DNA from 2 places in the Cupriavidus sp. HE11 genome. Region 2 is predicted to be linked to the other one. Evidence: predicted binding sites of a transcription regulator. Region 2 holds the regulator's gene; the other holds the start of a gene.
What was found. Region 2 encodes HrcA, which represses chaperone genes, less so after heat shock. Its sites were predicted from a motif close to TTAGCACTCNNNNNNNNNGAGTGCTAA; they were not measured.
Positions count from the first base shown of each region.

Region 1: a site for HrcA is predicted at 6,616-6,642, ahead of rpoH (RNA polymerase sigma factor RpoH). Genes of this name have one in related genera too.

Region 1 is NZ_CP184464.1:2,261,245-2,269,774, reverse strand. Features, by position in the region: gene ACOABP_RS10555 (fumarylacetoacetate hydrolase family protein) at 1-2, opposite strand, end outside; gene ACOABP_RS10550 (ANTAR domain-containing response regulator) at 178-813, shown strand; gene ACOABP_RS10545 (CmpA/NrtA family ABC transporter substrate-binding protein) at 1,273-2,583, shown strand; gene ntrB (nitrate ABC transporter permease) at 2,685-3,554, shown strand; gene ACOABP_RS10535 (ABC transporter ATP-binding protein) at 3,569-4,372, shown strand; gene ybiB (DNA-binding protein YbiB) at 4,446-5,435, shown strand; gene ACOABP_RS10525 (pirin family protein) at 5,485-6,357, opposite strand; gene rpoH (RNA polymerase sigma factor RpoH) at 6,712-7,647, shown strand; gene ACOABP_RS10515 (SCO family protein) at 7,753-8,367, opposite strand; gene cyoE (heme o synthase) at 8,463-8,530, opposite strand, start outside.
Region 2 is NZ_CP184464.1:3,023,855-3,032,384, reverse strand. Features, by position in the region: gene ACOABP_RS14055 (RNA-binding S4 domain-containing protein) at 1-259, opposite strand, end outside; gene hemH (ferrochelatase) at 304-1,419, opposite strand; gene hrcA (heat-inducible transcriptional repressor HrcA) at 1,532-2,584, opposite strand; gene ACOABP_RS14040 (NAD kinase) at 2,738-3,655, shown strand; gene recN (DNA repair protein RecN) at 3,700-5,436, shown strand; gene ACOABP_RS14030 (hypothetical protein) at 5,490-5,984, shown strand; gene mprA (MprA protease, GlyGly-CTERM protein-sorting domain-containing form) at 6,071-7,780, shown strand; gene rrtA (rhombosortase) at 7,948-8,514, opposite strand.

The DNA.
Region 1 (8,530 bases), 760 kb from region 2:
ATCCAAACTCTCCTGCTTTCTCTTTTTTGATGGAATGCCGCGCCGGTGCATTCGGCGTGCCCCGATCGAAAATCGGGGGCGCGGCAGGGGCAAAGCATACACCCGGCGTACGGTGGCATACAGTGAAAGCAAACCCGGCGCGAATCTTGCATATTGCAGTGCAACCAAGCGACCGCCATGAACCGCCGCACCTCGCCCCCACCTGCCAGTCCACCGCCGGCCGCAGGCCCCCGCACCCTGAGCATCCTGCTGGTGCGGGATCCGCATGACGTCGATCCGCTCAACGTGGAGACCATCCGCGCCGGATTGGCGCAGGCCGGCTTCACGACGGTGCAGACCGTGGATGCCGACTTGCGGCTGCCCGACGTGATCGCGGCCACGCTGCCCGACCTGGTCATCATCGCGTCCGAATCGGCCGCCCGCGACACCATCGAGCATGTCTGCGTCTCCACCCAGCACGCGCCGCGCCCGATCGTGCTCTTTACCGACAACGACGATTCCCAGCGCATCAAGGCCGCGCTGTCGGCGGGCATTACCGCCTATATCGTCGACGGATTGCGCGCCGAACGCGTCAAGACCGTGCTGGACGTGGCCTATGCCCGGTTCGAACTCGACCAGCAGTTGCGCGCGGAACTGGACGCCACCAGGCTCAAGCTGGCCGAACGCAAGACCGTGGAACGCGCCAAGGGCCTGCTGATGGAGTCGCGCGGCATCACCGAGGACGAGGCCTACAAGCGACTGCGCTCGATGGCGATGGAACGCGGCATCAAGCTCGTGGAAGCCGCCCAGCGCGTGATCGACGTGATGGGCTGACGCCCATCCGCACCGTTCGGTCTGCACCGTTCGTTCCGCCCTCCCTTCCGCACCCGCCCCCACGCCAGCCCGGTGCATGCACGGGCCAGGCGCTGCACCACTACCCGCAGGCTCGCCCCCCTTCCCGCACGATTTCGAACGGTCGCTCCGCTTCCAGGCGGTAGCGAGGGGCCCTTGCATGCACCGCCCGCATGCCTGGCGCCTCTGCCTGGTGAAAAGCGACGCCAGCCGCACGGATTTGTGCACCGCAATGTGCATGGCATGGCGCTTGCGTAGTCGCTGGCAAGGCCAACGACGGCCGGCATCACCCTGTACCCGGCATCACCACAACATGTTTGCACGCGTGCCAACGACGGCACGCGCGGCAGCGGACAACGGCGTCCTGCACCGCACCTCCCGGCTTCTGGCGAATCCTGGGGCTGCGGTCAGGACGCCTTTTTTCTTCTCGGAGCCATCGCAATGCCCTCTCGCCTCAAGATTGCCAAGCCCAACGTCGCCGACAACGCCGCCGCCGACCATGCGCCCGCCAGCCACGGCCGCCGCCGCGCGCTGGCCACCATTGCCGGCGCCAGCGTGATGACGCTGGTCGACCCGCTGGTGCGCAGCGGTGCCTGGGCAGCCGGCTCCGACGCGCCCGAGAAGTCCGAGGTCAAGATCGGCTTTATCCCGCTGACGGACTGCGCATCGGTGGTCATGGCGTCGACACTGGGCCTCGACAAGAAATACGGCATCAAGATCACCCCGAGCAAGGAAGCATCGTGGGCCGCGGTGCGCGACAAGCTGGTCAATGGCGAACTGGACGCCGCGCACGTGCTCTACGGCCTGATCTACGGCGTGCAGCTCGGCATCGGCGGCCCGAAGAAGGACATGGCGGCGCTGATGAACCTGAACCACAACGGCCAGGCCATCACGCTGTCGCAGAAGCTGGCTGAAAAGGGTGTCAAGGATGGCGCCACCCTGAAGGCGCTGATGACCCGAGAGAAGCGCGAGTACGTGTTCGCGCAGACCTTCCCCACGGGCACGCACGCCATGTGGCTCTACTATTGGCTGGCCGCCAACGGCATCAATCCGATGCAGGACGCGAAGGCCATCACCGTGCCGCCGCCGCAGATGGTGGCGAACATGCGCGTGGGCAACATGGACGGCTTCTGCGTGGGCGAACCATGGGGCGCGCGCGCCATCGCCGACAAGATCGGCTTCACGGCCGAAACCACGCAGGCCATCTGGAAGGACCACCCCGAGAAGGTGCTCGGCACCACATCGGATTTCGTCCAGAAAAATCCGAATACGGCCCGTGCAATGGTGGCGGCGATCCTGGAAGCATCGAAGTTCATCGACGCCTCGGCCTCGAACCGTCGCAAGACCGCCGAGACCATCGCGGCCAAGTCCTACGTCAACACCGACATGGACATCATCCTGGACCGCATGCTGGGCCGCTACAGCAATGGCCTGGGCAAGACCTGGGACGACCCCGATTCGATGAAGTTCTACCAGGACGGCCTTGCCAACTACCCGTTCCTGTCCGACGGCATGTGGTTCCTGACGCAGCACAAGCGCTGGGGCCTGCTGAAGGATCACCCCGACTACCTGGCCGTGGCAAGGCAGGTGAACCGCATCGACGTGTTCAAGCAGGCCGCCGCCGCCGCGCAGGTGCCGCTGCCCAAGAGCGATTTCCGCACCGCGAAGCTGATCGACGGCGTGACCTGGGACGCCACCAAGGACCCGAAGGCCTACGCCGACGGCTTCAAGATCAAGGCAGGCGCCCTCTGATCCCATACGCGTTGTTCGCGACCTGATCGCCCTTTGGAAAGGAGCCTGCCGTGAATGCCATCGCCCCTGCCGTTACCCCCACTTCTCCGCAAGGAGCCGCCATGGATGCCGATGTCCTCGATACGGAAGCCAAGGAACAGACGCGCCGCCGCGCCCAGGAGCTTGCCGTCCAGGCCAGGCAGGCCGCGCGGCGTGAGGCCGTTGCCGGCTTCGTGCTCAAGTGCGTGCCGCCGCTGGCCGGTTTCGTGCTGTTCCTGCTGGTCTGGCACGGCGTCGCCACGCTGATCCCGGCGCTGCCCACGCCCGGGGCCACATGGAATGCCGCCGTGCCGCTGTTTGCCGATCCGTTCTATCGCAACGGCCCGAACGACCAGGGCATCGGATGGAACGTGCTGGCGTCGCTGGCGCGCGTGGCGGCCGGCTTTGGCCTGGCCGCCGTGATCGGCATCCCGGCCGGCTTCCTGCTGGGGCGCTTCGCGTTCCTGAACGCGATGGCCGCGCCGGTGATCAGCCTGCTGCGTCCGGTGTCGCCGCTGGCGTGGCTGCCCATCGGCCTGCTGCTGTTCAAGGCCGCCAACCCGGCCGCGATCTGGGCCATCTTCATCTGTTCGATCTGGCCGATGGTCATCAATACGGCCGTGGGCGTGACGCGCGTGCCGCAGGACTACCTGAACGTGGCGCGCGTGCTCGATCTGTCCGAATGGAAGATCTTCCGCAGCGTGCTGTTCCCGGCCGTGCTGCCGTACATGCTGACCGGCGTGCGACTGTCGATCGGCACCGCGTGGCTGGTGATCGTGGCCGCCGAGATGCTGACCGGCGGCACCGGCATCGGCTTCTGGCTGTGGGACGAGTGGAACAACCTCAAGGTCGAGCACATCGTCATCGCCATCTTCATCATCGGCGTGGTGGGCCTGGTGCTGGAGCACCTGCTGCTGGCCCTGGCGCGCCGCTTCAGCTACGGCAACGCCTGAACGGAGCCCCTGTCATGGAAAAATTCGTCAGCATCGAAAACGTCGGCCAGACGTTCAAGACGCGCAAGGGCCCGTTCGTGGCGCTACGCGATATCAACCTGTCGATTGCCGAAGGCGAGTTCATCACGCTGATCGGGCATTCGGGCTGCGGCAAGTCCACGCTGCTGAACCTGATCGCCGGCCTGACCACGCCCACCGCCGGCGCGCTGATCTGCGCCGGGCGCGAGATCGCCGGGCCGGGGCCCGAGCGCGCGGTGGTCTTCCAGAACCATTCGCTGCTGCCGTGGCTGACGTGCTTCGAGAACGTCCACCTGGGCGTCGAGCGCGTGTTCGGCGCCACGGAGACCAAGGCGCAACTGAAGGCCCGCACGCACGACACGCTGGCGCTGGTGGGCCTGACCCACGCGGAAGCCAGGTATCCGCACGAGATCTCGGGTGGCATGAAGCAGCGCGTGGGCATTGCCCGGGCACTGGCGATGCAGCCCAAGGTGCTGCTGATGGACGAGCCGTTCGGTGCGCTCGATGCGCTGACCCGTGCCCATCTGCAGGACGAGCTGATCAAGATCGTGGCGCGCACGAAGAGCACCGTGGTCATGGTCACGCACGACGTGGACGAGGCCGTGCTGCTGGCCGACCGCATCGTCATGATGACCAACGGCCCCGCGGCCACCATCGGCGAGATCCTGAACGTCGATATCCCGCGCCCGCGCGACCGCGTGGCGCTGGCCGACGACAGGACCTACCACGCCTGCCGGACGGCCGTGCTGGACTTCCTGTACCGCAAGCAGCGCAACCCCGCGCTGCAGGAGGCGGCTTGAGCCTCCGCGGGACGTTTCGCCGACGGAATCGTGGGCTATCATGAACCCCAACCCCACGATTCCGGCAGTCATCATGACCACTGCAGCAGATTCGCCATTTTCGGCGGCAAAGTACATCAAGGAAATCGGCCGCGGCGTCAACGGCGCCCGCGCGCTGCCGCGTGAAGACGCCCAGGCGCTGTTCGACGCCATGCTGGCGGGCCGCGTTTCCGATATCGAACTGGGCGCCGTGCTGATGGCGTACCGCATCAAGGGCGAGGCCCCGCACGAACTGGCGGGCATGCTGGAGGCCGCGCACCAGCATTGCCAGCCGCTGGCCGCGCCGCCCGACCGGCCCGTGGTGGTCATCCCCAGCTACAACGGCGCGCGCAAGCAGCCCAACCTGGTGCCGTTGCTGGCGATGCTGCTGGCGCGCGATGGCGTGCCGACGCTGGTGCATGGCGTGCGCGCATTCCAGGGCCGCGTCACCAGCCTGGCCCTGTTCGACGCCCTGGGCGTGCCGCTGTGCGCCACCACCCAGGCGGCCCAGGACCAGCTGCGCGCGGCATCGAACCCGCTGGCCGTGCTGCCCATCGACGTGCTTTCGCCCGCGCTGTCCGCGCTGCTCGACAAGCGCGCCATCATCGGCCTGCGCAATTCGTCGCACACGATCGTGAAGATGCTGCAGCCGGTGGGCGCGCACACGCCGGCCGATGCTTTGCGCCTGTACAGCTACACCCACCCCGAGTACCGCGAAACGCTGACCGACTATTTCTCGCATGAACCGGCCAACGTGCTGCTGGGCCGGGGCACCGAGGGCGAGGTCGTGGCCGATGCCCGCCGCAGCACGCGCATCGACTGGCTGCACGACGGCCATCAGCGCACGATGGTAGACCCGGTGGGCGGTTCCATCGCCGAAGTGCCGGCGCTGCCGGCCGGTACCGACGTGGCCGACACCGCGGCCTGGATCCGCAAGGTGCTCGACGGCGCGGAGCCGGTGCCTGCGCCCATCGCCACCCAGATCGCCACGATCAAGGATTGCCTGCAGCAGGCCACGCGCGTGGCCTGGGCCAGCCCGGTCTGACCGGCTGCCGGTGTGGGGCGGCCGGCATGCGTCGGCCCCGCCGGGCTGCCTAGCGCCGTACCGGCAACGGGATGCGCTCGGTTTCGCCGGGCACGTGCGGGAACTTGTCGTCCTGCCAGCGCTGGCTGGCTTCCTCGATGGCTTCCTTGCTGCTGGCCACGAAGTTCCAGAAGATGAAGCGGCGGCCGTCGGCCGGGTCGCCGCCCAGCAGCATCACGCGCGACGGCATGGTGGCGGTGATCGTCACCGGCTCGCCCGGCGTCAGCACCACCAGGTGCTCGGCCGGCAGGGTCTCGCCATCCATTTCCAGGTTGCCGTCCACGGGATAGACGCCGCGCTGCACATGTTCCGCCGGGATCACCAGGCTGGCGCCAGCATCCATCTCGATTGCCACGTAGAGCGTGCGGCTGTACACGCGCACCGGCGATTCGGCGCCGAACGCATCGCCGGCAATCACCGTCATCCGCACGCCGGGCAGTTCCAGCTTGGGCAGCGTGGCGCCCGGATGGTGGTGGAACGATGGCGGATCGTTCTCATGGGCCAGCGGCAGGGCCACCCAGGTCTGGATGCCGTGCAGGCGCGGGCCAGCCTCGCGGGCGGCGTCCGGCGAGCGTTCCGAATGGACGATGCCTGTACCGGCCGTCATCCAGTTCACGTCACCCGGCCGGATCACCTGCTCGCTGCCCAGGCTGTCGCGGTGCATGATCTCGCCCTCGAAGAGGTACGTTACGGTAGCCAGGCCGATATGTGGATGTTGGCGCACATCCATACCCTGCCCCGGCGCCATCTCCACCGGGCCCATGTGATCGAAGAAAATGAACGGCCCCACGGTCTGGGTCGTGGCGGCGGGCAGCAGGCGGCGTACGGTGAACTCGCCGATGTCCCGCACATGCGGCTTCAGCAAGTGTTCGATAGCAGACATGGAAACCTCTCCAATGAATGGTGCAATGCGGCTGGAAAACAACTTCAGTGTAGCGAATCCCGCAATTCACCATCCCGAAATTGCAGTGAATTCATCGGAAACCGATTGACCAGCGCCTTCTCTAATATCCCTGTCGGGAGAACGCTGGCCCGCCAGGCCTTGTGGATCCTGGGACCGGGCCGGACACGCCCACCGCTCAACACTATCGGAAGATCGATAGCGATGTGACGGAACTATCAACCCCATAGACCCTCTAACTTAGCACTCGTCCGGTTCGAGTGCTAATATGCGTTGCAATGCGGTGTCCTTCCAGGACACACCGGCAACCCACCGCCGGATGCGAAAGGAGTCATAGTGAACGCAGTCCTGTCTGCCGATCAAACCCAAGTTTCTCGCCGTCTGCCGACGGCGCCCCAGAGTGCCGCCGCGAACAGCCTTGCGCTGACGTTTCCGGGCACGCTGGGCAATCTGGAAAGCTATATCCAGGCGGTCCATCGCATTCCGATGCTCACCCCCGAGGAAGAGCTGAGCCTGGCCCGCGACCTGCGCGACAACGAATCCGTCGATGCCGCCCGCCGCATGGTGATGTCGCACCTGCGCCTGGTCGTGTCGATTGCCCGCCAGTACCTTGGCTACGGCCTGCCGCACGCCGACCTGATCCAGGAAGGCAATATCGGCCTGATGAAGGCCGTGAAGCGCTTCGACCCCGAGCAGGGCGTGCGACTGGTGTCGTACGCGATGCACTGGATCAAGGCCGAGATCCACGAATACGTGCTGAAGAACTGGCGCATGGTCAAGGTGGCCACCACCAAGGCCCAGCGCAAGCTGTTCTTCAACCTGCGCAGCCACAAGCAGGGTGCGCATACCTTCACGCCCGAGCAGATCGCGGCCGTTGCGCGCGAACTGAACGTGAAGCCCGAGGAAGTGATGGAAATGGAAACCCGCATGTCGGGTGGCGATCTGGCGCTGGAAGGCCAGGTCGACGATGGCGAGGAAGAATTCGCCCCCATCGCCTACCTTGCGGACAACCACAACGAGCCGACCAAGGTCATCGAGGCCAAGCACAACGACCGCCTGCAGGTCGAAGGCCTGGAAGAGGCGCTGGGCAAGCTCGACCCGCGCAGCCGCCGCATCATCGAAGCGCGCTGGCTGGATGTCAACGACGACGGCTCGGGCGGCTCCACGCTGCATGAGCTGGCCGACGAATTCGGCGTGTCGGCCGAGCGCATCCGCCAGATCGAGGCGGCCGCGATGAAGAAGATGAAGGGTGCGCTGGCGGCATTTGCCTGATCCACGTTCCCGCGGCAACGCGAAATGCAAAAGGCCGGTCGATTGACCGGCCTTTTTGTTTGCCAGAGACGCCCGGCATCACCGCCAGCCGCCCGCCGGCGTCCGTCAGGACATCAGTGCCTTCAGGTCGTGGGCAATCGGCTCCGGGCCCTGGCCGTGGCGGATAAACAGCCGCAGCTGGCCGTTCTGGTCGAACACATAGCTGCCGGCCGAGTGGTCCATCGTGTAGTTGTTTGGCGACGAACCCGGCACCTTGGCGTAGTACACCTTGAAGTCCTTGGTCACCTGCTTGAGCGCAGCCTCGTCGGCCGGGCGCAGGCCCAGGAAGCGTGCGTCGAACGCCGGCACATACTGGCCCAGCAGCGCACCGGTATCGCGATCCGGATCCACCGTCACGAACAGCACCTGCACCTTGTCGGCATCGGGGCCCAGCTGCTCCATCACCTGCTTGAGCTCGACCATCGTGGTCGGGCAGACGTCCGGGCAATGCGTGTAGCCGAAGAACATCAGCACCACCTTGCCCTTGAAGTCGCCCAGCGTGCGGGTCTTGCCCGTGGGGTCCTGCAGGGCAAAGTCCTTGCCGAAATCACTGGCGCCCGAGATATCGACGTTCTTGAACGACGGCTTCGGCTGCCCGCAGGCGGCCAGGAGCGCGGTGCAAAGGGCGAGCAGGCAAAGGCGACGGAATGTGGCGAAAAAGCCAGGTGCGAGATTCGGCATGCGTCGGAGCGATGGGAAGCAAGATACGCCCGGAAGTATCGCCGATCACGCCGGCCGTGACCTCCGGGCGCGGCAAGATGCCGCAGGCAGACCGATCAGACCTGCGGCACGAACTTGAAGTAGTGATCCACCAGCAGCGCCGCAAACAGCAGCGACAGGTACA
Region 2 (8,530 bases):
AGGTACTCTGGGCAATGGGGGCCGCGCCGCGCGACGCCGGCACGCCCTTGACCATCACTTCCCAGCGCTGCTGGTGGGCTTCCAGCACCACCGTATCGCCAGGCTTCACTTCCCGCGAATTCTTGACCGGCTGGCCATTCACCGTCACCCGGCCGCGCTCCACCGCATCGGCCGCCAGCGAGCGCGTCTTGAAGAACCGCGCGCACCACAGCCACTTGTCGATGCGCATCCGCGCACCTGCCTCAAAATCCACTTGCATCGTCAAATCCTTCCCGACTCCCTTGCTGCCCGCCCTGCCATCGCTCAGGCCGCCGCGCCGCGCGTCTGGGCACGGCTGCGGCGCGCCTCCAGTTCGTGCGGATGTGGCACGCCCAGCGGCCAGCCTTGCAGATGTTGCAGGGCAATGTCGGCCAAACCGGCGATCCAGGGCTCGGAATCATTCATGCATGGAATGAAATGGAAATCCTGGCCGCCCGCCACCCGGAACTCGCTTTGCCCTTCCATCGCAATTTCCTCAAGCGTTTCGATGCAATCGGCCGGAAAGCCAGGACAGAACACATCCACGCGCTGCGTCCCGACCTTGCCGAGTTCCGTCAGCGTCGGCGCCGTATAGGGCTGCAGCCATTCGGCCTTGCCAAAGCGCGACTGGAACGTCACCTGATATTGGCCCGGTTGCAGGCCCAGCGCCTCGCCGAGCAGCCGGCCCGTCTTCAGGCATTCGCAATGATAGGGATCGCCCAGGTCCAGCAACCGGCGCGGCAGGCCGTGGAACGACAGGATCAGCTTGTCGCCACGCGCGAAGTCCGGCACCCCGTGGTGCGTCCAGTACGCCCGAACTTGGGCGTCCAGTGCCGCGATATAGGCCGGATGATCATGAAAGTGCTTGATCAACCGCAATTCCGGCTGGTTGCGCCAGCCGCCCAGTACCCGGAACAGCTCGTCGAAGGCGGTGGCCGTGGTGGTGCCCGAGAACTGCGGATAGAGCGGCAGCACCAGGATCTGCTCGGTGCCCTGCCGGCGCAGCGCTTCCATGACCGAGCCGATCGACGGATTGCCGTAGCGCATGGCGCAGGCCACGGTCACGTCATGCCCCAGCTTCTGCATCAGCAGTTGCAGCGCATGCGCCTGGCGCTCGGTGTGGACCAGTAGCGGCGATCCGGTCATATGCGCCTCGCGCAGCCAGATCGACTCGTATTTCATGGCCGACGCCCGCGAACGGAACGGCAGGATTAGCCCATGCAGGATAGGCAGCCAGGCCAGGCGCGGGATTTCCACCACGCGCGGATCGGACAGGAACGCCTTCAGGTAGCGGCCCACCGCCTTGGGCGTGGGGGCATCGGGGGTGCCGAGGTTGATCAGCAGGATCGCGGTGCGCGGCGGCTGGCCGTGCTGGTATGCCGGTTCAGGCGAAAACGTCATGGGGTTTCGGTTTCTGATGCCGGGGCGCTGGCAATCGGGAATTCGGTCTGGAAAGTGGAATGGTAGCCGGCCGGCGGTGTCCGGCCCGTAGAGGACAGACACCGGCACCGCATCAGGAGTTCTGGCTCAGCGCGCTGGACAGCAGCCTGGCCGTGATGTCGACGATCGGGATCACCCGCTCGTAGGCCATGCGGGTCGGGCCGATCACGCCCAGCGTGCCAACGATCTGGCCATCCACCTCGTAGGGCGCCGTGATGACGGCCATGTCTTCCAGCGGCACGAGCTGGCTCTCGCCGCCAATGAAGATCTGCACGCCCTGGGCGTGGCTGGACACGTCCAGCAGCTGCAGCAGACTGGTCTTGTGCTCGAACACGTCGAAGAGCCGGCGCAGCTTGTCCATGCTCGACGACAGGTCTTCCACTTCCAGCAGGCGGCGTTCGCCCGAGATGAACACCTGCTCGACGTTGTCCTCGGCCATGGCGTTGCTGCCGGCCTCCACCGCCGCCTGCATCAGCGACGACATGTCGCGCCGAAGCGCCTGCAGTTCACCACGCAGGTGGTCGCGCACGGCGTTGAAGCTCATGCCTGCATAGTGGGTGTTGAAGAAGTTGGCGGCCTCGATCAGCTGGGCCGGCGTATAGGACAGCTCGGTCTGGATGATGCGGTTCTGCACGTCGCCTTCGGGGCTGACGATGATCAGCAGGATGCGCTTGTCCGACAGCCGCATGAATTCCACCTGCCGGAACGCCTGGGCGCGCCGTGGCGTCATCACCACGCCGGCAAAGCGCGACAGGTTCGACAGCGTATGGGCGGCCGCCGTGATCATGCGCTGCGGGCCCAGCTGCTGGCTTGCCATCTGGCCCTGGATCTGGTCCTTCAGGTCGGCCAGCTCGGCGCTCAGGCCCGGCGGGCCTTCCAGCGGGCGCGCGGTCAGCATGGTGTCGACGAACAGCCGGTAGCCACGGGGCGTGGGAATGCGGCCTGCCGACGTATGCGGGCTGGCAATGAATCCCATTTCCTCGAGGTCCGACATCACATTGCGGATGGTGGCCGGCGACAGGTCCAGACCCGAGTACTTCGACAGGGTCCGCGAGCCCACGGGCTGCCCTTCGGCGATGTAGCGCTCGATCAGGGTCTTGAGCAGCGTTTTAGAACGTTCGTCCATGATGCTGGGGATTTTAATCAAAACTGGCCCGTTCGGGCGCCGCCGCACGTGTTTGACCCGACGATTGGTGCGGGCGACGGGTGCGCCGGGCGCCTTTCCGGCGGCGCCGGGCCGAAGCTGGCAATGGTCATGCCGGTATGTTCTAATCCCGCCATGTCTGCCCCCTCAAAGCCCAGCGCCGCGCGCGCTCCGTTCAAGACTGTCGCCCTGGTGGGCAGGCACTCGACCGCCGGTATCGAAGGCCCGCTGGAGGAACTTGCGTCCTGCATATCCCGCAACGGCCAGGATGTGGTGTTCGAGCGCGAGACGGCCATGGCGACGGGGCTGACCGGCTACCCGGTGCTGAGCCCCGAGGAAATCGGCCGCGAGGCCGACGTGGCCGTGGTGCTGGGGGGCGATGGCACGCTGCTGGGCCTGGCCCGCCAGCTGGCCGGCCACAACGTGCCGGTGATCGGCGTCAATCACGGCCGGCTGGGCTTCATGACCGACATCCCGCTCGAGGACGTCACCCGGACACTGCCCGAAATGCTGGCCGGCCGCTACGAGGCCGAATCGCGCATGCTGCTGGAATCGCGCGTGATCCGCGACGATGCCGTCATTTTCTCGGCGCTGGCGTTCAATGACGTGGTGGTGAACCGGTCGGGCATCTCGGGCATGGTCGAACTGGCCGTCTCGGTCGACGGCTATTTCATGTACAACCAGCGTTCGGACGGCCTGATCGTGTCCACGCCCACCGGCTCCACCGCCTATGCGCTGGCCGCGGGCGGCCCGATCCTGCATCCCACGCTGTCGGGGCTGGTGCTGGTGCCGATTGCCCCGCATGCGCTGTCGAACCGGCCGATCGTGCTGCCGCACGATGCCGAGGTCACGATCGAGGTGGCCAGTGCGCGCGATGTCAGCGTCAACTTCGACATGCAGTCGCTGGCGTCGCTGCTGCCGGGCGACCGGATCGTCGTGCGGCGCTCGGCCAAGACCGTCAACCTGCTGCACCCGCTGGGCTACAACTACTACGCCACGCTGCGCAAGAAGCTGCACTGGCACGAGTACCCGACCGAAGACAACCGGCTCTGAGCCTGCCCTTCCCCGTTTCCGCCTGACGCCACCTACCGCTCAAGATGCTGCGCAGCCTGTCCATCCGCGATTTCGTCATCGTCGATACGCTCGACCTCGACTTCTCGGCCGGCTTCACCGTGTTCACCGGCGAAACCGGCGCCGGCAAGTCGATCCTGATCGATGCGCTGGCGCTGGTGCTGGGCGAGCGCGCCGATGCCGGCGTGGTCCGTGAAGGCGCGGCCCGCGCCAGCATCAGCGCCACTTTCCTGACGCATCCCGCGCTGGACGCCTGGCTGGCGGAGCGCGAACTCGCCGGCGACGACGATACCGTGCTGCTGCGCCGCACCGTCGACGCTTCGGGCCGCGGCAAGGCATTCATCAATGGCGCCGCCGCCACGCTGGCCCAGCTGCGCGAAGTGGGCGACCAGCTTGTCGACATCCATGGCCAGCACGCACACCAGCAACTGCTGCGCCCGGACGCCCAGCGCCACCTGTTCGACGCCCATGCCGGGCTGACCGAGCAGGCCGGCGCCGTGGCGGAGTCCTGGCGCGCCTGGCGTGCCGCACGCACGCAGCGCGAGGCGGTGGAACACCAGTCGCGCGAAATGCAGCTCGAACGCGAACGGCTCGAATGGCAGGTAGGCGAGCTTGAAAAGCTGGCGCCGCAGGCCGGCGAGTGGGACGAAATCCAGTCCGAATACAACCGCCTGTCGCATGCGGCCAGCCTGATCGACGGCAGCCGCGCGGCGCTGGACGCGCTGTCCGAATCCGATGGCGCCGTGGCATCGGTGCTCAACGGCGTGGTTCATCGCCTGCAGCAACTGGCCGACGTCGACCCGGGCCTGCGCGACGTGCTGGCCGCGCTGGAACCGGCGCTGGTGCAGGTTGACGAGGCCGCCCATTCGCTGACCCGTTACGTCGACCGGCTCGAACTGGACCCCGAGCGGCTACAGGCCGTGGAAGAACGGATGCAGGCGCTGCACACCACGGCACGCAAATACCGGCTGCCGCCGGAGCAATTGCCCGATGAACTGCTGGCCCGCAGGCAGCAGCTCGACGACCTGCAGGCCGCCCAGGACATCAACAAGGTGCTGGCCCGTGAAGCCGCGGCGCGTGCCGCCTACCTGACGCTGGCCCAGCATCTGTCGGCTGCCCGCAAGGTGGCCGCCACCGCACTGTCAGCCGCCGTCACCGATGCCATGCAGGGGTTGTCGATGGCCGGCGGCACATTTGCGGTGGCCCTGAATCCGCTGGACGAAGGTCAGAGCCATGGGCTGGAACAGGTGGAATTCCTGGTCGCCGGCCATGCGGGCGTCAGTGCACGGCCGCTGGCGCGCGTGGCATCGGGCGGCGAACTGGCCCGTATCAGCCTGGCGATCTCGGTGATCACCAGCGAGGCCGCGCCCACCCCGACACTGATCTTCGACGAAGTCGATACCGGCATCGGCGGCGCGGTGGCCGAGGTGGTAGGCCGCCGTCTGCAGGAACTGGGCCGTTCGCGCCAGGTGCTGTGCGTCACGCATTTGCCGCAGGTGGCCGCGCAGGCTGGCGCCCATCTGCTGGTCAGCAAGGAAAGCAAGACCGACAAGGCCGGCGCGGTCACGCGTTCGCGCATCCGCCTGCTGGATACCGAGGGCCGCGTCAACGAGACCGCGCGCATGCTTGGCGGTGCCACGGTGACTGCCACGACGGTGCAACACGCCGAAGAGATGCTGGCCCAGGGTGCCCGCGCCACCGCGCAGGCGGCCAATGCGCCGCGCGAAGGCGGGGGCAGGAAGCCTCGCCGCGCTGCGGGCTGAGCCCTGCGCTCCCGGCCGGCACCCATGCAAACAAGGACAGGAGTTTCAAACCGATGACCCATGGCAAGCTGCCATCGACCCGCCGCACGATTGCCGGACCGGTTGCCGATCCGATCGCCCGACCGCCTGTCGGCCGATTCACCCGCCACCTGGCCGCCTCCGCGCTGGTGGCGCTGGGCCTGACCGCGCTGACCGCCTTGTCGGGCTGCGCTTCGGAATCGAAATCGTTCGCCCCGCCGCGCGGCAGCATTACCGACGACCGGGCCATCGGCGACATCCTGGTGAAATTCACGCCACCGGAGGTGACCATGTCCGAGGATGCCGGCAAGCTGCTGGCCGAGGTGCAGGGTCCGGTGCGCTATATCGTCAAGCGGCCGATGTCGGGCGGTGCCTGGCTCGTGACGGCGATCACGGCGTCGGCCGACGTCACGCTGGCGCAGGCCGTGGCTACGTTGCAGGCGGCACCGCGCGTGGAATCCGCCACGGCCGACCGCATGCTGCGGCCGCATCGCACCAAGCCGGTCGGCCGCGACATGCCGAACCCGTAAGCCCAAAGCCCAAGGCATCCGGCGCGAAAAGCAACCCATACTGATCTATCAGCAGTTCGCATCAAACGTTCTCCACAGGAGTCCAGATGTCGCACGCAACGCTGAAGTCCCGCAAAGGCTCAATCGCGCCGGTATTGCTGGCGATGGCGGCCAGCGCCCTGCTTGGCCTGCCCGGCATCTCCCACGCCGATGCCGCCATGTCGCAGGCATCGTCGCCGGTGTCTTCGTCGGCGTCTTCGTCGACTTCGGCGCCCGCCTCGGCCATCTCCTCCACGGTACGGCCGGCACCACGCTACACCGGCAACTACATCGTGCGGTGGCGCGACGGCAGCCAGAGCACCGACACCAGCGCCGACACCGCGCGCATGCGCCGCGTGGAATCCACGACCGGGCTGGCGCTGTCGGTCAGGCGCCCGATGGCCAACGCCATGCAGTTGCTGACGGTCAAGGACAGGCGTGGCGACGATCCGGAAACCGTCGCCAGGCGGCTGCGGCAGGACCCGCGCGTGGCTGACGCCGTACCCGACCGCTGGCTGCAACTGCACGATACCGTGCCGAACGACACCGATTTCGTGAACCAGGTGGCCTACATGGGTTCGCCGACGACCACGACCGGCGCGGCCAACCTGTCGCGCGCCTGGGACCGTTCGCGCGGCAGCGCCAATGTGGTGATTGCCGTGGTGGACACCGGCTATCTCGATCACCCCGACCTGGTGGGCCGGCTGGTGGCCGGCTACGACTTCATCAGTACCACGTCGGTATCGGTCGATGGCGACGGACGCGACAGCGACGCGCACGACCCGGGCGACTACGTCCCGTCCGGCACCACCTGCCCCGACGGCTCCGGCGCCAGCGACAGCAGCTGGCACGGCACGCGCGTCGCCAGCGTGCTGGGTGCGGTCACCAACAATGCAAGCGGTATTGCCGGGGTGGACTGGAATGCGCGCATCCAGCCCGTGCGCGTATCGGGCCGCTGCGGCGCGCTGCTGTCCGATACGGTCGATGGCATGCGCTGGGCCGGTGGCCTGTCGGTGCCCGGCGTGCCGAACAACCCGACGCCGGCCAAGGTGGTCAACGTCAGCCTGGGCGGCGGCAGCTGCTCCAGCATCGAGCAGCAGGCCGTGAACGACCTCAATGCCGCGGGCGTGGTCGTGGTGGCTGCCGCCGGCAACTCGGCCGGCGCGGTCGAGGCTCCGGCCGACTGCTCGGGTGTGATCGCCGTGACGGCCAACGCCAACGATGGCGAGAACGCCAGCTTTGCCAACGTGGGGCCGGAGGTGACGCTCAGTGCGCCCGGCGGCGGCTGCGGCAACTCGAAGGTCATCGTTACCAACGGTACGGTGACGGGCTGCACCACCGCCCAGTCGTTTATCCGCACGTTGTCGAACGCCGGTACGGCCGGGCCCACCACCTACAACATCGTCAGTTCGCAGGGCACCAGTTTCTCGGCGCCGATGGTGTCGGGCGTGGTGGGCCTGATGTTTGCGGTCAACCCGGCGCTGACGCCTGCACAGGTCACCGCGGTACTGAAGAACACGGCACGTGCCCATCCGGCCAACACGTTCTGCACAAGCAGCGCCAATGTCGGCAAATGTGGCGCAGGCCTGCTCGACGCCGACGCCGCGCTGGCGGCGGCGCCGAATCCGCCATCAAGCGGCTCCACATCGACCAGCACGACGGCGGATAGTGGCGGTGGCGGAGGCGGTGGCGGCGGCGCGTTCTCGCCGTGGAGCGCGGCGGTATTGCTCGTCATCGGCCTGATCGGCTTCGGCACACGGCGCCGGGCACAGCGATAGGCGGTTTTAGGCGGTAGGCGCCAGCGGCAAGTCACGCGCCTGCCCTCCCCCAGCTTCTCTCCCGCAGGCGGGAGAGGGCAGCGAATCTTCGGCACTCGCCAATCGTTGGGGGTTCTCCCTCTCCCGCGTGCGGGAGAGGATTGGGGAGAGGAGAGCAAGCCTGTCAGTCAGCGCCGCCGCTGGCCCCACCACTCCTGCAACAGCCAGCAGGCCAGGCCGGCCACCGCGCCGGCCGCATGGGCGCCGCGCACCACGCCAAAGCCCCACGACGGGTCGAACACGATGGCGGCCAGCCAGGACTGCTCGATCCAGACCTTGCCCAGCACGATCACGCACGTCACCACGCCGATCACGCGCGACCACCCCGGCGCCTGCAGCAGCCGCAGCGCCGTCCATAGCGCCAGGCCATGAGCGGCGCCGGACAATCCGCCGTACCAGCCAACGGCGGGCATGCGCAGCAGCGCAACCTGCACGGCCAGGCCGCAGATCAACAGCACCGGCAGCATCTCGCGGATACGGGCCACGCGGCCGGCCAGCAACAGCAGGCCGGCCGTGGCCGCCACATCGGACAGGTAGTGACGCCAGTCCAGGTGCACCCACATCGCCGTCAGCACGCGCCACCACTGCCCGTCCAGCCGCACGGCGTCACGCACATAGAGCCCGTGCGCGTGCCACCACGGCACAAAGGTGAACAGCGCGGACAGGGCCGCCACGCCAGCCACCGTCACCAGCATGGCCAGCCATCCAGGC